One region of the Streptomyces sudanensis genome, then DNA from elsewhere that is predicted to be linked to it. Evidence: predicted binding sites of a transcription regulator. Region 1 holds the regulator's gene; the other holds the start of a gene.
What was found. Region 1 encodes HrcA, which represses chaperone genes, less so after heat shock. Its sites were predicted from a motif close to TTNGCACTCNGNNNNNCNGAGTGCNAA; they were not measured.
Positions count from the first base shown of each region.

Region 1 (15,198 bases):
CGAGGTGACGGTCCGCTCCGACCCGAGGCCCATCGCCCCCCGGGTGCGCGGGGACCGGCCGATGCCCGCCTCCATCGTCCTGAACGCGGAGGTGACACGGGTGAGGGCGCCGGACGGAACGGCCACGCGGGTCCGCACACCGGTCCTCGTGATGGCCCGCCCCGGGGAGGACGGGCGGCACGGCGCCGCCTGGCTGCGGCTGCTGCCCTCCACCACCCTGCAGGTGACCGGGAGGCTCGCTCTTCCGCGCCGCTCCGGCGACCCGTTCGCCGCAGTGCTGTACGCGGGCACGGGACCGCCCCGCGTCACCGGCCCGCCGAGTGCCCTGCACCGTACGGCGGGACGACTGCGCGCCGGGCTGCGCGAAGCCACCGACGAACTCCCACCGGACGCCCGGGCGCTGCTGCCCGGTCTCGTCGTCGGCGACACCTCGCGCATCCCCGAGGACCTGCGCGGGGCGTTCGAAGCGACGGACCTCACCCACCTCCTGGCCGTCTCCGGCAGCAATCTGACCATCGTCCTCCTGCTGCTCATCGGGCCCGCCGGTACGGCGGCGAGCGCCGAACGGGGCGGGCTGGCGCCCCGGCTGGGCCTCCCGCTCCGGGGGACGGCGCTGCTGGGCGGGGCACTGACCCTGGCGTTCGTGGTGGTGTGCCGGCCCGAGCCGAGCGTGCTGCGTGCCGCCGCGTGCGGACTGATCACCCTGCTGGCCATCGGCACCGGGCGGCGCAGGTCGCTGGTTCCCGCTCTCGCCGGGGCGGTTCTGCTGCTGGTGCTGTACGAGCCGTGGCTGGCCCGCAGTTACGGATTCCTCCTGTCGGTCCTGGCGACCGGCGCGCTCCTCACGATCGCCCCGCGCTGGAGCCTCGCCCTCCGGGCACGCGGACTCCCACCACGTGCCGCGGAGGCCCTGGCCGCGGCGGCCGCCGCGCAGGCGGTGTGCGCGCCGGTGGTGGCCGTCTTCGCGGCACGGGTGAGCCTGGTGGCGATCCCCTGCAACCTGCTCGCCGAGCTCGCGGTGGCGCCGGCCACGGTCCTCGGTTTCGCCGCACTGGCGACCGCCCCGCTCGCCATGCCGGCGGCCCGGCTGCTCGCCGAGTGCGCCGCCTGGCCCGCCGGGTGGGTGGCGTCCGTCGCGCGGACCGGGGCGTCCCTGCCCGGGGCGCAGGCGGACTGGCCGGGCGGCTGGCGGGGCGGGCTGCTGCTGGCCGCCGCGACCGCGGCGCTGCTGCTCGCGGTACGCCGGTTGCCGTACCGGCCGTGGGTGGCCGCCGGTTGCGTCGGGCTGCTGTTGCTCGCCGTGGTACGGCCCGTGCCGCTCGTCCGCGTCGTCACCGGGTGGCCGCCGCCCGGCTGGGTCTTCGCGATGTGCGACGTGGGCCAGGGCGATGCCACGGTCCTGGAGGCGGGGGACGGCACGGCCGTCGTGGTCGACGCGGGACCGGACCCCGAACCGGTCGACCGGTGCCTGCGGGACCTGGGCGTCAGCCGGGTGCCGCTCGTACTGCTCACCCACTTCCACGCCGACCACGTGACGGGGCTGCCGGGCGTGCTGCGCGGCCGGTCCGTGGGGGTGATCCAGACGACCGGGCTCCTCGACCCGCCGGGACAGGCCGCGTTCGTCCGCCGCACGGCCGCCGCCGCGCGCGTGCCCGTGGTCCACGCGGCACCCGGGGAGCGGCGCCGGGCCGGGCCGCTCGACTGGCAGGTGCTGTGGCCCGCACCCGTCGTCGGGTTCGCCCCGGAGGGCCCCAACGACGCCAGCGTCACCCTGCTCGTCCGCGCCCGCGGCGGGGTGACCCTGCTCCTCCTCGGCGACTTGGAGCCGCCGTCCCAGCGCGGCCTCTCCCGGGCCCACCCCGCGTTGCCGAGGGTGGACGTCCTCAAGGTCGCGCACCACGGCTCGGCGCACCAGGACCCCGAACTGCTCGGCAGGGCCAGGCCGCGGCTCGCTCTGGTGTCGGCCGGACGGGACAACCCGTACGGGCACCCGTCGCCGCACACGCTCGACGCCCTGCGGGAAGCGGGTGCGGCCGTGCTGCGCACCGATCGGGACGGCGCCATCGCGGTGACCGGCTCCGGCCGGGACCTGCGGGCGGTCGCCCGCCGCCCGCCGTAGGCGCCCGCCGGACCCGCCGGGACGGTCCGGGCGCCGCCATGCAGCGGGAGCCGGCCGGGCGGTTCGGCTTCGCGCCGGGCCTTCACGGACGGGGCGGCACCACGGCGGGCGTGCCCGCGCCTCGGCCGTCGGCATCGACGGCAACGCGCAGACGGCGTCACCACGCGGGCGTGCCCGCGCCTCACGATCGCGGAGGCGTCGAGGGGCCCGGCCCGGCTTGTCCGCGGGCGCGCCGGCCGAGCGCCCGGCAGGTCGCGTCCCGGCTCGCCTCCGCCGAGGCGCCTCCGCCAGGTCGCCTCCGCCAGGGCGCCTCCGCCGGGTCGACCGCCGGTGCCATGTCACGGTGCCCTACGGGCCGTCCGGTGCGGCGCCTCGGCCCCCGGCCCGCGGACGGAGGACCGGCGGAACGGACCGGCCCCGGGGGTCCGCCTCGCGGGAGGGGACCGACAATGGTGCCGTGAACGCAGTGAACGAGAACCGCACCGGCGACGTCGGACACGTGCTGGTCCTGCCCGACCGGGACGCGGCCGAGGAGGCCGCCGAGGCGTTCGCCGACCGCTACGGGGCGGACGAGGAGCCCCGGTTGGTACGGGACGCCCTCGCCGGGGAGGACGACGCCGAGGACGCCCAGTGGCTCCTGCTGATCGAGGATCCGGAGGGAAGCCTGTCCGCGGCGCAGATGGACGACTTCGCCGCCGAGTGGGACGGCTGGCGCGAGGAGCCGTAGGCGTCCGGCGTCCGGGCCGGGAGCGGAGCCGCCACCACGGGCGGCGGCCGGTGCGGGATGTCGGTGGGCCGTGGGATGCTGGCCGCGATGGCTGCCAAGAAGACGACCGACGACCCGCTCGCTCCCGTCACCCTCGCCGTGGGCCAGGAGGACCTGCTGCTGGACCGCGCCGTCCGGCAGGTGGTGACGGCCGCGCGGGCCGCCGACACCGACACGGACGTGCGCGACCTGACCGCCGACCAGCTCCAGCCCGGCGGCCTGGCCGAGCTGACGAGCCCGTCGCTCTTCGCCGAACGCAAGGTCCTGATCGTGCGCAACGCGCAGGACCTGTCCGCCGACACGGTCAAGGACGTCAAGGCGTACCTCGCGGCGCCCGCGGAGGAGATCAGCCTCGTCCTCCTCCACCCGGGCGGCGCCAAGGGCAAGGGCCTGCTGGACGCGGCCCGCAAGGCGGGAGCGCGCGAGGTGGCGTGCCCCAAGACCACGAAACCGGCGGAGCGCCTGACGTTCGTGCGGCAGGAGTTCCGGGCGCTGGGGCGGTCGGCCACTCCGGAGGCGTGCCAGGCGCTCGTCGACGCGATCGGCAGTGACCTGCGGGAACTCGCCAGCGCGGTCTCGCAGCTCACGGCGGACGTCGAGGGCACGATCGACGAGTCCGTCGTCGGCCGCTACTACACGGGCCGGGCGGAGGCGTCCAGCTTCAACGTCGCCGACCGCGCCGTGGAGGGACGGGCGGCCGAGGCCCTGGAGGCGTTGCGCTGGTCCCTGTCGACCGGTGTGGCGCCCGTACTGATCACCAGCGCTCTGGCGCAGGGCGTGCGGGCCGTCGGCAAGCTCTCCTCCGCCCGGGGCGGGCGGCCCGCCGACCTCGCCCGCGAGCTGGGCATGCCGCCGTGGAAGATCGACCGCGTACGGCAGCAGATGCGCGGCTGGACCCCCGACGGCGTGGCCGCGGCCCTGAGGGCCGTCGCCGAGGCCGACGCGGGGGTCAAGGGCGGCGGCGACGACCCCGAGTACGCCTTGGAGAAGGCGGTGGTCGCCGTCGCCCGTGCCGCCCGCTCCCGCCGTTGACCCCGGCGCCCGCACGCACCCGCGATCGCCGTCCCGCCGCCCGCCCCGCCCGCGGGTACGCCGAAGGCCCCGGTCGCCCGTCTGGGGAAAGAGCGGGGGCCGAGGCCTTCGGTGTGTTCCTGGTGAGTCCGTACCCGCGTGGCGAACGCAGGCCGCGTACGGGCTCGGGGTGCCGGGCGGGAGCGTGGTTGAGAGGGCCCGCTGGATCCCTTCCGGCGATCAAGTCGTCCGGTCCGTCACCCCGGGGCGCAGGCCCGCGGGAGTACCGGCCGGTTCCGGGGACGGTGCCCCGGGACTACAGGAGCTCAGCCCTGCAGGGCGGTCAGCTTGGACGCCAGCGCCGACTTCTTGTTGGCGGCGGCGTTCTTGTGGATGACGCCCTTGGAGACGGCCTTGTCCAGCTTGCGGGACGCCTCGCGAGTGGCCGCGGTGGCCTTCTCGACGTCGCCGGAGGCGGCGGCCTCACGGGCCTTGCGAATCGCGGTCTTGAGCGACGACTTGACGGCCTTGTTGCGCAGGCGCGCCTTCTCGTTCGTCTTGTTCCGCTTGATCTGGGACTTGATGTTCGCCACGAAAGAGCCTTTTCAGGTTCGTAAGGATTCCTCGATGTGTGCCACGCCGCTGAGAGGGCCACGAGACACAGCTGCCCAGGCTACCAGCAGCGCTTCGAGCAGCCCAAACCGAGCGTCCGTCCCCGCCCGTGGGACCCCCGCCCCCGTCCGTGGGACCATGGAACCTACGTATCGATACCGACGTCGACCCGAGCAGAGACACCGGCGTACGCCCGGGCGTCTCGAGAATCAGGACCCTGCGTGCCCGCGACCCCTACCCACGTGCCCGAGCCGAGCCGTACCGACCCGGCGCTGATCCGCAACTTCTGCATCATCGCGCACATCGACCACGGCAAGTCGACCCTTGCCGACCGGATGCTCCAGCTGACCGGCGTGGTCGAGCAGCGGCAGATGCGCGCCCAGTACCTCGACCGCATGGACATCGAGCGCGAGCGCGGCATCACCATCAAGTCCCAGGCGGTCCGTCTGCCCTGGGCGCCCACCGAGGGCGAGCTGCGGGGCACCACCCACATCCTCAACATGATCGACACCCCGGGGCACGTGGACTTCACGTACGAGGTGTCGCGCTCCCTCGCCGCCTGCGAGGGCACGATCCTCCTCGTCGACGCGGCCCAGGGCATCGAGGCGCAGACCCTGGCCAACCTGTACCTGGCGATGGAGAACGACCTCGCCATCGTCCCGGTCCTCAACAAGATCGACCTCCCGGCCGCCCAGCCGGAGAAGTTCGCCGAGGAGCTGGCGAACCTGGTGGGCTGCGAGCCCGACGACGTGATGCGGGTGTCGGCCAAGACGGGCCTGGGCGTCGAGGCCCTCCTCGACCGCGTCGTCAGGGACGTGCCGGCCCCGGTGGGCGTCGCCGACGCCCCCGCCCGCGCGATGATCTTCGACTCGGTCTACGACTCGTACCGGGGCGTCGTCACCTACGTCCGCGTCGTCGACGGACAGCTCAACAAGCGCGAGCGCATCCGCATGATGTCGACCGGCGCCACCCACGAGCTGCTGGAGATCGGCACCAACTCGCCGGAGATGCTCGCGGCCGACGGCCTCGGCGTGGGCGAGGTGGGCTACCTGATCACCGGTGTGAAGGACGTCCGCCAGTCGAAGGTCGGCGACACGATCACCAGCCAGTCGAAGGGGGCCCAGGAGGCGCTCGGCGGCTACAAGGACCCCAAGCCGATGGTGTTCTCCGGCCTGTACCCGCTGGACGGCTCGGACTACCCGGAGCTGCGCGACGCCCTGGACAAGCTCCAGCTCAACGACGCCGCCCTGGTGTACGAGCCGGAGACCTCCGCGGCGCTCGGCTTCGGCTTCCGCGTGGGCTTCCTCGGCCTGCTCCACCTGGACGTGATCCGCGAGCGCCTGGAGCGGGAGTTCGGCCTCGACCTGATCGCCACCGCGCCGAACGTGGTCTACCGGGTCGTGATGGAGGACGGCAGCGAGCACACCGTCACCAACCCGAGCGAGTTCCCCGAGGGCAAGATCGCCGAGGTGTACGAGCCGGTCGTCCGCGCCACGATCCTCGCGCCGTCCGAGTTCATCGGCTCGATCATGGAGCTGTGCCAGAACCGCCGCGGCACCCTCCTGGGCATGGACTACCTCTCCGAGGACCGCGTCGAGATCCGCTACACCCTGCCCCTCGCCGAGATCGTCTTCGACTTCTTCGACCAGCTGAAGTCCAAGACCCGCGGCTACGCGTCCCTGGACTACGAGCCCACCGGCGAGCAGAGCAGCTCCCTGGTGAAGGTCGACATCCTGCTGCACGGCGACAAGGTCGACGCCTTCTCCGCCATCACCCACAAGGACGCGGCGTACGCGTACGGCGTGCGGCTGGTGGCGAAGCTGCGCGAGCTCATCCCGCGGCAGGCGTTCGAGGTGCCGATCCAGGCGGCCATCGGTTCCCGGGTCATCGCCCGCGAGACGATCCGCGCCATCCGCAAGGACGTCCTCGCCAAGTGCTACGGCGGTGACATCTCCCGGAAGCGGAAGCTGCTGGAGAAGCAGAAGGAGGGCAAGAAGCGGATGAAGATGGTCGGCTCCGTGGAGGTTCCGCAGGAGGCCTTCATCGCGGTGCTGTCCAGCGACGAGTCCGGGGGCAAGGCCAAGAAGTAGCCCCGGCGTCCGGCCGCCGACCCGGCCGCCGTTCCGCGCCCCCCGTCGTACGGAGGCGCCCGTCCGGATGACGGACGGGCGCCTCCGTGTTTTCACCGGGAGGCCACAGTCGTTATGAACCGGGTATGAACACCCAGGCCACGGCCTCTTACGCAGGGGACGACGGCGTTCTAACCTGATCCCGCTCGGTGGTTACCCGCGAGTTAAACATCCAGCCGTCGACCCGCTTTTCCCGCAGCAGCGAAGTGCCCGCACGCCGCGTGCGCGGTACCTGCCAGGCCCGCCGGAGGACGCCCGTGAGCGACACGCAGAAGCAGATCGAGAACCGCCCGCCCTCCGTGGCGAGCCTCTTCCTCGAGCGGGTGGCGAAGACCCCGGACGCGGAGGCGTACCGCTATCCGGTGCCGTCCCCCGCCGGCCGGGGGCCCGACGAGTGGAAGTCGCTCACCTGGGCCCGGACCGCGGACCGCGTGTACGCGATCGCCGCGGGCCTCATCGCCCTCGGCCTCCGGCCGGAGGAGCGCGTCGCCCTCGCCTCCGCCACGCGCGTGGAGTGGATCCTGTGCGACCTGGGCGTCATGTGCGCCGGGGCCGCCACCACCACCGTCTACCCGCAGACGGACGCCGGGGAGGCCGCGTACATCCTCGCCGACTCCGGGAGCCGCGTCCTGATCGCCGAGGACGCCGCCCAGCTCGCGAAGGCCCGGGAACGCCGCTCCGACCTGCCCGAACTGCGGCACGTCGTGGTGATCGATGCGGCGGCGGCGGTGCCCGCCGAGGGCGACCCGGAGGGCTGGGTGCTGTCCCTGGCGGAACTGGAGGAGCGCGGCAGGGCCCATCTGGAGGAGCACCCCGAGGCGGTCCGGGAGCGGGTCGCGGCGATCACCGCCGACCAACTCGCCACCCTCATCTACACCTCCGGCACCACGGGCCGCCCCAAGGGCGTGCGCCTGCCGCACGACAACTGGTCGTACATGGCGAAGGCCATCGCCGCGACCGGCCTGGTGCGCGGCGACGACGTGCAGTACCTGTGGCTGCCGCTCGCCCACGTCTTCGGCAAGGTGCTCACCTCCGGGCAGATCGAGGTGGGCCACGTCACCGCCGTCGACGGCCGCATCGACAGGATCGTCGAGAACCTGCCGGTCGTCCGGCCGACGTACATGGCGGCCGTCCCGCGGATCTTCGAGAAGGTCTACAACGGCGTCGCCGCCAAGGCCCGGGCCGGCGGCCCCGTCAAGTACCGGATCTTCCAGTGGGCGGCCGGCGTGGCCCGCGACCACGCCAGGACCGTCCAGGACGCCTTCCGGCGGACCGGCCGGGCGAAGGCCCCCCTGGGCCTGGCCGTGAAGCACCGGATCGCGGACGCGCTCGTGTACTCCAAGCTCCGCGCCGCGTTCGGCGGACGGCTGCGCGCCGCCGTCTCCGGTTCCTCCGCGCTCGCCCCGGAGATCGGCTACTTCTTCTCCGGCGCCGGCATCCACATCCTGGAGGGGTACGGCCTGACGGAGTCGTCCGCGGCCTCCTTCGTGAACCCGGGGGAGGGGTACCGCACCGGCACGGTCGGCAAGCCGCTGCCCGGCTGCGAGGTGCGCATCGCCGACGACGGCGAGATCCTGCTGCGCGGCCCCGGCATCATGGAGGGCTACCACAAGCTGCCCGAGAGGACCGCCGAGGTGCTGGAGCCGGACGGCTGGCTCCACACCGGGGACATCGGGGAACTGTCCGCCGACGGCTACCTGAAGATCACCGACCGGAAGAAGGACCTGTTCAAGACGTCCGGCGGCAAGTACATCGCGCCGACGGAGATCGAGGGCCGCCTCAAGGCGCTGTGCCCGTTCGTGTCCAACGCCCTCGTCCTCGGCGCCGACCGCAACTACTGCAGCGCGCTCGTCGCGCTCGACGAGACGGCACTGCGGGACTGGGCGCGGGAGCAGGGCCTCGCCGACCGGCCGTACGCCGAGCTGGTCGCGACGCCGCAGGTCCGGGACCTGGTGCAGGGGTACGTGGACCGGCTCAACGAGGGCCTGCAGCGCTGGCAGACGATCAAGAAGTTCCGGCTGCTGCCCCGCGACCTCGACGTGGAGCACGGCGAGCTGACTCCCAGCCTGAAACTGAAGAGGCCCGTGGTGGAGCGCGCGTACGGGAACCTCATCGAGGAGATGTACCAGGGGACCCGCGAGGCGTGACCCGCGCGGCCCCGCCCGCCACCGCCGCGCCGCGCCGCGCGGCGGTGACGGACAATGGACCCCATGCCTTCCGTACTGCCCGATGGTGAGCCCGTGCCCGAGGACGGGTCCCTGCCCCCGTCCGCCCTCGACGGGCGCGCGGAGCGGCCGCTCGGGTTCTACCTGCACGTGCCGTACTGCGCGACCCGCTGCGGCTACTGCGACTTCAACACCTACACCGCCACCGAGCTGCGCGGTTCCGGCGGCGTCCTCGCCTCCCGCGACAACTACGCGGCGACCCTCGCCGACGAGGTCCGGCTCGCCCGCAAGGTCCTCGGCGACGACCCCCGCCCCGTGCGGACGGTCTTCGTCGGCGGCGGCACGCCCACGCTGCTCGCCGCGGAGGACCTCGTCCGCATGCTCGGCGCCGTCCGCGACGAGTTCGGCCTCGCGGACGACGCGGAGGTCACCACGGAGGCCAACCCGGAGTCCGTCGACCCGGCGTACCTGGCCGCGCTCCGCGAGGGCGGCTTCAACCGGATCTCCTTCGGCATGCAGAGCGCCCGGCGGCACGTCCTGGAGGTCCTCGACCGCACCCACACCCCCGGCCGCCCCGAGGCGTGCGTCGCCGAGGCCCGCGCCGCCGGCTTCGACCACGTCAACCTCGACCTGATCTACGGCACCCCCGGCGAGAGCGACGACGACTGGCGGGCCTCCCTCGACGCCGCCGTCGGCGCCGGCCCCGACCACGTCTCCGCGTACGCGCTGATCGTCGAGGAGGGCACCGGGCTGGCCCGCCGCATCCGGCGCGGCGAGGTGCCGACGACCGACGACGACGTGCACGCCGACCGGTACCTGATCGCGGACTCCGTCCTCGCCGGGGCCGGTTTCCACTGGTACGAGGTGTCGAACTGGGCGACCTCCGAGGCGGCCCGCTGCCTCCACAACGAGCTGTACTGGCGCGGCGCCGACTGGTGGGGCGCCGGGCCCGGCGCGCACAGCCACGTCGGCGGCGTCCGCTGGTGGAACGTCAAGCACCCCGGCGCCTACGCCGCGGCCCTCGCCCGGGGGTGCTCGCCGGGCGCCGGCCGGGAGGTCCTCACGGAGGAGGACCGCCGCGTGGAGCGGATCCTGCTGGAGTTGCGGCTCCGGGACGGCGCCCCCCTGTCGCTGCTGCGCCCGGCGGGCCGGGCCGCCGCCGAGCGCGCCGTGGGCGACGGGCTGCTCGACCCGGCCCCGTACGGCCGGGGGCGCGCCGTGCTCACCCTGCGCGGCCGGCTCCTCGCCGACGCGGTGGTGCGGGACCTGGTGGACTGAGGGCGCCCGGCGCGGGACGCTACGGCGCCGTCACGAAGTCGATCAGCTCCTCCACCCGGCCCAGCAGGGCCGGCTCCAGGTCCCGGTACGACCGGACCCGGCCCAGGATGCGGCTCCAGGCCGCGCCGGTGTTCGCGGGCCAGCCCAGGGCCCGGCACACGCCCGTCTTCCAGTCCTGGCCGTGCGGCACGGCCGGCCAGGCCGGAATGCCCAGCGACGACGGCTTCACGGCCTGCCACACGTCGACGTACGGGTGCCCCACCACCAGGACGTGCGGGTCCGTGACCGAGGCGGCGATCCGCGACTCCTTCGACCCCGGCACCAGGTGGTCCACCAGCACCCCGAGCCGGGCGTCCGGGCCGGGCCGGAAGTCGCGGACCACCGCGGGCAGGTCGTCGACGCCCTCCAGGTACTCCACGACGACGCCCTCGATCCTCAGGTCGTCGCCCCACACCTTCTCCACCAGCTCCGCGTCGTGACGGCCCTCCACGTAGATCCGCCCCGCCCGCGCCACCCGCGCCCGCGCCCCCGGCACGGCGACCGACCCGGACGCCGTGCGGGACGGCCGGGACGGAGCGGGCGCGGGCGGGCGCACCAGCGTCACCGGGCGGCCCTCCAGCAGGAAGCCGCGCGGTACGAGGGGGAAGACCCGGCACCTGCCGAACCGGTCCTCCAGCGTCACCGTGCCCGCCTCGCACCCCACCACCGCCCCGCAGAACCCGGTGCCGGCCTCCTCGACCACCAGGTCCGGTTCGGCCGGCACCTCGGGAACGGGGGCCTGCTTCTTCCACCGGGGGGTCAGATCGGGGTCGTAGGCGCGCATCCACCAGACGCTACGACACGCCGAACCGGCGGGCCAGCTCATCGCGTTGGGCGTGTACGAACGCGGCGTCCACCGCCGCGCCGTGCCCCGGCACGTACACAGCGTCCCGCCCGCCCAGCTCCAGCAGCCGGTCCAGCGCGGCCGGCCAGCACGACGGGACCGCGTCCGGGCCCGCCTGGGGCTCGCCCGACTCCTCCACCAGATCCCCGCAGAACACCACTCCGGGCGACGCCCCGCCCGCCCCGCCCGGCACCAGCAGCGCCAGGTCGTGACCGGTGTGCCCGGGGCCCGCGTCCACCAGCAGCACCTGCCTGCCGCCCAGGTCGAGGGTCCACTCCCCGCACACCAGGTGGTGCGGGTGGACCAGGACGTCCACGGCCTCGCCCGCCTCGTCCGCGGCGACGCCGTGCCGCACGGCGTCCGCCCGCAGCGCGTCCCGCTCCCGCACCAGCAGCTCGTCGAGGCCCACGGCGCCGAACACCTGCGCCCCCGCGAACGCGGCGGCGCCCAGCACGTGGTCGAAGTGCGGGTGGCTCAGTGCGATGTGCGTCACGCGCCGCCCGCCCAGCAGCCCCTGCACCTGCCCCCGGAGCTCGGCCCCCTCCCGCAGCGTGGAACCCGCGTCGAACAGCAGCGCGGCGCCCTCGCCGACGACCAGCCCGACCGTGGCGTCCCACCCCGGGAGCCGCCTGCGGCCCACACCGGCCGCGAGTCGCTCCCACCCGAACTCTTCCCAAGCGACGTCCATACCGCGACGCTAGCGGCAATGCCCGCGGCGGGCGCGCGGTACGCCGGCCGGCCCGCGTGCCGGACGCCCGACCCGTCGCCCTTGCCAGGCATCGACTCCGGCCCCGTACACTGGCCGCGGGGATGGTTGGCACTCGGACAGGGCGAGTGCCAGCAGACGTCAGCCGACCGGAGCCAGCTGGAGGTGCGCCGTGCTCAGTGAACGCAGACTCGAGGTGCTGCGCGCCATCGTCCAGGACTACGTCGGCACGGAGGAGCCCGTCGGCTCCAAGGCGCTCACCGAGCGCCACAACCTGGGCGTGTCGCCGGCCACCGTGCGCAACGACATGGCGGTGCTGGAGGAGGAGGGGTTCATCGCCCAGCCCCACACCAGCGCCGGGCGCATCCCCACGGACAAGGGCTACCGCCTCTTCGTCGACAAGCTCGCCGGAGTCAAGCCGCTGTCGCCGCCGGAGCGCCGGGCCATCCAGAACTTCCTGGGGGGCGCGGTGGACCTGGACGACGTCGTGGGGCGCACGGTCCGGCTGCTCGCCCAGCTGACCCGCCAGGTCGCGGTCGTGCAGTACCCGTCGCTGACCCGGTCGACGGTGCGCCACGTCGAGCTGCTGTCGCTGGCCCCGGCCCGGCTGATGCTCGTCCTGATCACGGACACCGGGCGGGTGGAGCAGCGCATGGTCGACTGCCCCGCCCCGTTCGGCGAGACGTCCGTGGCCGACCTGCGCGCCCGGCTGAACAGCAAGGTCGCCGGCCGCCGGTTCACCGACGTGCCGCAGCTGGTGCAGGACCTCCCGGAGTCCTTCGAACCGGAGGACCGCGGGACGGTCTCCACGGTGCTCTCCACGCTGCTGGAGACGCTGGTGGAGGAGACCGAGGAGCGCCTGGTGATCGGCGGGACCGCCAACCTCACGCGCTTCGGGCACGACTTCCCGCTCACCATCCGGCCGGTGCTGGAGGCGCTGGAGGAGCAGGTCGTGCTCCTCAAGCTGCTCGGCGAGGCGACGGATCCGGCCATGACCGTGCGCATCGGCCACGAGAACGCCCACGAAGGGCTCAACTCCACGTCCGTCGTCGCGGTCGGCTACGGTTCGGGCGACGAGGCGGTCGCCAAACTCGGCGTGGTCGGACCGACCCGCATGGACTACCCCGGAACGATGGGAGCGGTACGCGCAGTGGCACGTTACGTCGGACAGATCCTGGCGGAGTCGTAAGTGGCCACGGACTACTACGCCGTACTCGGCGTGCGCCGCGACGCGTCCCAGGACGAGATCAAGAAGGCATTCCGCCGGCTCGCCCGCGAGCTGCACCCGGATGTCAACCCCGATCCCAAGACGCAGGAGCGCTTCAAGGAGATCAACGCCGCCTACGAGGTGCTGTCGGACCCGCAGAAGAAGCAGGTCTACGACCTCGGCGGCGATCCCCTGTCGTCCGGCGGGGCCGGCGGGGGGCCGGGCTTCGGCGCGGGCGGCTTCGGGAACTTCTCCGACATCATGGACGCCTTCTTCGGCACGGCGTCCCAGCGCGGCCCCCGGTCGCGCACCCGCCGCGGCCAGGACGCGATGATCCGGCTGGAGATCGAGCTCGACGAGGCGGCCTTCGGCACGACGAAGGACATCCAGGTCGAGACGGCCGTGGTGTGCGCCACCTGCTCCGGCGAGGGCGCGGCGCCCGGCACCTCGGCGCAGACCTGCGACATGTGCCGCGGCCGCGGCGAGGTGTCGCAGGTGACGCGGTCCTTCCTGGGCCAGGTCATGACGTCCCGCCCGTGCCCGCAGTGCCAGGGCTTCGGCACGGTCGTGCCGACGCCGTGCCCCGAGTGCGCGGGCGACGGCCGGGTGCGGTCCCGGCGGACGCTCACGGTCAAGATCCCGGCCGGCGTCGACAACGGCACCCGCATCCAGCTCGCCGGCGAGGGCGAGGTCGGCCCCGGCGGCGGTCCGGCGGGCGACCTGTACGTGGAGATCCACGAACTGCCGCACCCCGTGTTCCAGCGGCGCGGCGACGACCTGCACTGCACGGTGACGATCCCGATGACGGCAGGCGCCCTCGGCACGAAGGTGCCGCTGGAGACGCTCGACGGCCTGGAGGAGGTCGACATCCGGCCGGGGACCCAGTCGGGCCAGTCGATCCCGCTGCACGGCCGCGGCGTGACGCACCTGCGCGGCGGCGGTCGCGGCGACCTGATCGTCCACGTCGAGGTGCTGACGCCCACGAAGCTCGACGCGGAGCAGGAGCGCCTCCTGCGCGACCTGGCGAAGCTGCGCGGCGAGGAGCGGCCGACGGGCCAGTTCGCCCCCGGCCAGCAGGGGCTGTTCTCCCGGCTGAAGGACGCGTTCAACGGGCGCTAGCGGGTCCCGGGCGGTACGGCTCCGGGGGGCGGGGGCGCCCCGGAGCCGTACCGCCTCCCGCGAACCCCCGGACGGCGGCCGGGCCCCGCACGGCGCCCGCGGTCCGGCGGGGCGCGGGGCGTGACACCATGCGTCCATGCCCTCCGCGCTGACCGGTCTCTGCCGCCACCCGATCGTGCAGGCCCCCATGGCCGGCGGCGCCTCGTGCCCGGAGCTCGCCGCCGCCGTGTCCGAGGCGGGCGGCCTCGGCTTCCTGGCCGCCGGGTACAAGACGGCCGACGGGATGTACCGGGAGGTCCAGCGGACCCGGGGCCTCACCGCCCGCCCCTTCGGCGTGAACCTGTTCCTGCCGCAGCCGGGCCAGGCGGACGCCGCCGCCGTCGGACTGTACGGCCAGCAGCTCGCCGGGGAGACCGCCTGGTACGAGACGCCGCTCGGCGACCCGGACGCCGGCCGGGACGACGGCTACGACGCGAAGCTGGCGATCCTCCTCGACGACCCGGTGCCGGTGGTGTCCTTCACCTTCGGCTGCCCCGCCCGGGACACGCTGGCGGCCCTGGCGCGCGCGGGCACCCGCACCGTCGTGACGGTCACCGACCCCGACGAGGCGCGGGCCGCCGAGCACGCCGGCGCCGACGCCGTGTGCGCGCAGGGCGTCGAGGCCGGCGGCCACCGGGGCACCCACCGCGACGACCCGGAGGCCGAGGGCTCGGGGACCGGGCTGCTGACGCTGGTCGCCCAGGTCCGCGAAGCCGTGCGGCTGCCGGTGCTCGCCGCGGGCGGTCTGATGCGCGGCGCGCAGGTCGCCGCCGTCCTCGCGGCGGGCGCCGAGGCCGCGCAGCTCGGCACCGCGTTCCTGGCGTGCCCGGAGTCCGGCGCCGACCCCCTGCACAAGCGGGCCCTGACGGACCCCCTGTTCACCCACACCGAGCTGACCCGCGCCTTCTCCGGACGCCCCGCCCGGAGCCTGGTCAACCGGTTCGTGCGGGAGCACGGGCCGTACGCCCCGGCCGCCTACCCCGAGGTGCACCACCTCACCAGCGGGCTGCGCAGGGCCGCGGCCAGGGCGAAGGACCCGCAGGGCATGGCCCTGTGGGCCGGCCAGGGCCACCGCCTGGCCCGGGAGCTGCCCGCCGGGCGGCTCGTCGAAGTACTCCGCCGCGAAATCCGGTCGGCCCTCGCGGCACCGGCCCTGAGAGGTGT
Region 1 is NZ_CP095474.1:1,865,177-1,880,374, reverse strand. Features, by position in the region: gene MW084_RS08730 (ComEC/Rec2 family competence protein) at 1-2,119, shown strand, start outside; gene MW084_RS08725 (hypothetical protein) at 2,577-2,846, shown strand; gene holA (DNA polymerase III subunit delta) at 2,934-3,917, shown strand; gene rpsT (30S ribosomal protein S20) at 4,223-4,489, opposite strand; gene lepA (translation elongation factor 4) at 4,730-6,598, shown strand; gene MW084_RS08705 (AMP-dependent synthetase/ligase) at 6,895-8,784, shown strand; gene hemW (radical SAM family heme chaperone HemW) at 8,839-10,080, shown strand; gene MW084_RS08695 (DUF3097 domain-containing protein) at 10,100-10,903, opposite strand; gene MW084_RS08690 (MBL fold metallo-hydrolase) at 10,914-11,651, opposite strand; gene hrcA (heat-inducible transcriptional repressor HrcA) at 11,842-12,858, shown strand; gene dnaJ (molecular chaperone DnaJ) at 12,859-13,995, shown strand; gene MW084_RS08675 (nitronate monooxygenase) at 14,132-15,198, shown strand, end outside.

Region 2 (4,175 bases), 790 kb from region 1:
TCGATCTCGGCCTTGATCTGCGCGATGCGGCCCTGGACGTCCTCGGAGCGGCCGCCGCCGTCGACGATGGTGGTGTCGTCCTTGGTGACGGTCACGCGGCGGGCGGTGCCCAGCACGTCGAGGCCGACCTGGTCGAGCTTGAGGCCGACCTCCTCGGCGACGACGGTGGCGCCGGTGAGGGCGGCCATGTCGCCGAGCATCGCCTTGCGGCGGTCGCCGAAGCCGGGGGCCTTGACCGCGACGGCGTTGAACGTGCCGCGGATCTTGTTCACCACGAGGGTCGACAGGGCCTCGCCCTCGACGTCCTCGGCGACGATCAGCAGCGGCTTGGAGCCACCGGTCTGGATGATCTTCTCCAGGAGGGGCAGCAGGTCCGCGATGGCGGAGATCTTGCCCTGGTGGATCAGGATGTAGGGGTCGTCGAGGACGGCCTCCATGCGCTCCTGGTCGGTGACCATGTACGGCGACAGGTAGCCCTTGTCGAAGGCCATGCCCTCGGTGAAGTCCAGCTCCAGGCCGAAGGTGTTGGACTCCTCGACGGTGATGACGCCGTCCTTGCCGACCTTGTCCATGGCCTCGGCGATCAGCTCGCCGACCTGCTGGTCCTGGGCGGACAGCGCGGCGACCGCGGCGATGTCGGACTTCTCGTCGATCGGGCGGGCCGTGGCGAGCAGTTCGTCGGAGACGGCCTTGACCGCGGCGTCGATGCCCTTCTTCAGGGCGGCCGGGGAGGCGCCCGCGGCGACGTTGCGCAGACCCTCGCGGACCAGCGCCTGGGCCAGGACGGTGGCGGTGGTGGTGCCGTCGCCCGCGATGTCGTTGGTCTTGGTCGCCACCTCCTTCACCAGCTGGGCGCCGAGGTTCTCGTACGGGTCCTCGACCTCGACCTCGCGGGCGATGGTGACACCGTCGTTGGTGATGGTGGGCGCGCCGAACTTCTTGTCGATGACGACGTTGCGACCCCTGGGGCCGATCGTCACCTTGACGGTGTCGGCAAGCTTGTTGACGCCGCGCTCAAGGGCGCGACGGGCGTCCTCGTCGAACTTCAGGATCTTCGCCATGGGAGCGATTCAGCCCTCTCGGTACTGGGTGGAGAGAGAACGGCGCCCCTCGCCGCCCGACGCACGTGCGGCAGCACAGCAGCGGGGACCAGGGGCGCGGTTCACGGCACGTGGTGGATTACTTCTCGACGATGGCGAGCACGTCGCGGGCCGAGAGGACGAGGTACTCCTCGCCGCTGTACTTCACCTCGGTGCCGCCGTACTTGCTGTAGAGCACGATGTCGCCGGTCTTGACGTCGAGCGGCAGGCGCTCGCCGTTCTCGAAGCGGCCCGGGCCGACGGCCAGGACGACGCCCTCCTGGGGCTTCTCCTTGGCGGTGTCCGGAATGACCAGGCCAGAGGCCGTGGTCTGCTCGGCGTCGAGCGGCTGGACCACGATGCGGTCCTCGAGCGGCTTGATGGCAACCTTGGAGCTGGTGGTCGTCACGATCCGACCTCCCCCTTCGGAGATCTCACGGGGTCAACTGTCTGAGGTGGCGACCAGGTGGATCCGTCGTCGCGGGTGCCGGACCTGCCCGTCGCTGTGTTGGCACTCTCCTGCGGGGAGTGCCAGGGCTGAGACTATGACCGCGGTTAGCACTCGGTCAAGCGGAGTGCCAGTCGCGGGCCGCGCGGCGCGCCCGCACCCGTGCCGACGTGCGGAGGAAGCGGGCCGATCGCCACCGTCGGCGCGTCGCGCCTCACACGTAGTCCTCCAGCCGGGCCACCGCGTACCCGCGCGCCGTGGCGGTGTCCAGGGCCCGGCGGACCATGTCGGCCATGGACCCCTTCCACTCGCCGCGGCCCCGGAAGTGGCTGAGGAGGATGTCGCCGGGGTGCAGGTCGCGGTCCCACTCGCGCCACTCCATGCGGTCCGGGAACACCTCGGCGGACCACAGCGGGACGGCCTTGATGCCGCAGTCCCGCGCGGCGCGCAGCGTGTCGGCGTCGTAGTTGCCGTAGGGCGGGCGGAACAGGGTGGGCCGCTTGCCGTAGCGGCGCTCGATCACGTCCTGCTGGCCGCAGATCTCGCGCTTCTGCTCCGCGTACGACAGCGCGGGCATGTAGGGGTGGGTGAGGGTGTGGTTGTGCAGGGCGACGCCGAGGTCCTGCATCCGCCCGAAGTAGCGGTAGTCCTCCTTGACCACGTAGTCGCTGAGGAAGGCGCTGTACGGGACGCCCAGCTCGGACATCATCCGCAGCAGTTCGGGGTCCTTCTCCGCGCCGTCGTCGATGGTCAGGAACACGACCCGGTGGCGCGTGGGGACGGTGGTGAAGACCGGGGGGAGGCCGGGGCCGGGGTCGTCGACCTCGAAGCCCTTGCGGAAGGTGATCTTCGGCTTCGTCCTCGGCGGGTCCGGCGGGAGGAGCGGCACCCGTTTCAGGCCCCACCGCCGGGCGACGGCCGCGCGGACCGCCTGCGCCCGGCGGAACCGTTCGACGTAGGCGGTCAGCGCCTCGGACCCGGTCCGGGCCTGCGGGGGCCGCTGCACCTGCCCGCCCTGGGCCTGCTGGCCCTGGCGGCCGTGCAGGCCCGCCGCGGTCGCCGCCGCACCGGCGCCGGGCGGGGCGGTGCCCTCCGCGGCGCAGGCCGTCCCCAGGGCGGCGGCGAGCAGGGCCGCCGCCCAGAAACCGGCCCGATTGACCGATGATGGACGCATTTGTCGTACTAGATGCATGGCGCCGCATCCTGTCAGGGCGGCGCCCCGGCGCACGGACGACACCGCCGCCCGGCCGGCACCGTCCCCCGGCCGGCCCACACTGGGCCAGAATGGGACGGGTGACCGATCCCGCCGCCTTCTCCGCGCTCCTCACCGACGAGGGCCGGAGCCTCCTCGCCGACCTGCGCCACTACGACCCCGCGCAGGAGCTGGCCGTCGCCTCCCGGCTGCGCCGGAGCCACCCCGCGGAGCTGGTGTCGGCGGCGCTCGGGCAGGCGCGGCTGCGCCAGCGGGCGGTGGCGAAGTTCGGCGCCGACGACGCGCACCGGATGTTCTTCACGCCGAACGGCGTCGAGCAGTCCACCCGCGCCGCGGTCGCCCGGCACCGCGCGGCGGCCTTCGCCCGGCTCGGCGTGCGGAGCGTCGCGGACCTGTGCTGCGGGATCGGCGGCGACGCGATCGCGCTGGCCCGCGCGGGCATCGCCGTCCTCGCCGTCGACCGCGACCCGCTCGCGGCGGCCGCCGCCCGCGCCAACGCGGCGGCGCTGGGGCTCGCCGACCTGGTCGAGGTGCGCTGCGGCGACGTCGCGGAAGTCGACGTGTCCGGGTACGACGCGGTGTTCGTGGACCCGGCGCGCCGCGGCGGGCGGGGGCGGATCTTCGATCCGGAGGCGTACTCGCCGCCCCTGTCGTGGGCGGTCCGGGCGGCCCGCCGCGCCCCGTACGCGGCGCTGAAGGTGGCGCCGGGCATCCCGCACGAGGCGGTGCCGCCGGACGCCGGGGCGGAGTGGATCTCCGACGGCGGGGACGTGAAGGAGGCCGTGCTGTGGTTCGGCACGGCCCCCGGCTCCGTACGGGCGACCCTGCTGCCCTCCGGCGCCACCCTGGCCGCGTCCGCGACGCCGTCCGCCCCGCCGGTCCGCGGGGTGGGCCGCTACCTGTACGAGCCGGACGGCGCCGTCATCCGGGCGCACCTGGTCGCGGAGGTCGCCGCGCTGCTGGACGGCGGGCTGGTCGACGAGACGATCGCGTACGTCACGGCGGACGGGCTGCGCCCCACGCCGTACGCCGCCGCGTACGAGATCACCGACGCGCTGCCGTTCAACCTGAAGCGGTTGAAGGCGCTGCTGCGGGAGCGGGAGGTGGGCACCCTGACGGTGAAGAAGCGCGGCTCGGCGGTGGAGCCGGAGGAGGTGCGCCGCCGGGTGAAGCCGAAGGGCCCGAACGCGGCGACGGTGTTCCTCACGCGCGTGGCGGGCGCGCCGGCGATGCTGGTCGGCCGGCCCGCCGCGGCGCCGGCGGACCCGGGCTGAGCAGCCGCAGGGCCAGCCGGTAATGGGCGACGGCCTTCGCCGCGCCGGCGAGCCCGGTGATCCACAGCAGGAGGCCCGCGCCGACCCCGTACCCGACCTCGGCGTACGTGGTGGTGCCCGGCCGCGCCGAGGCGGGCACCGCGAGGCAGAGCCACAGCCCC
Region 2 is NZ_CP095474.1:1,082,056-1,086,230, forward strand. Features, by position in the region: partial or broken gene groEL (chaperonin GroEL) at 1-1,061, opposite strand, end outside; gene groES (co-chaperone GroES) at 1,180-1,488, opposite strand; gene MW084_RS04835 (polysaccharide deacetylase family protein) at 1,742-2,701, opposite strand; gene MW084_RS04840 (class I SAM-dependent methyltransferase) at 2,812-4,014, shown strand.
Region 2: the regulator HrcA is predicted to act here: its motif matches at 1,635-1,661, upstream of groES (co-chaperone GroES).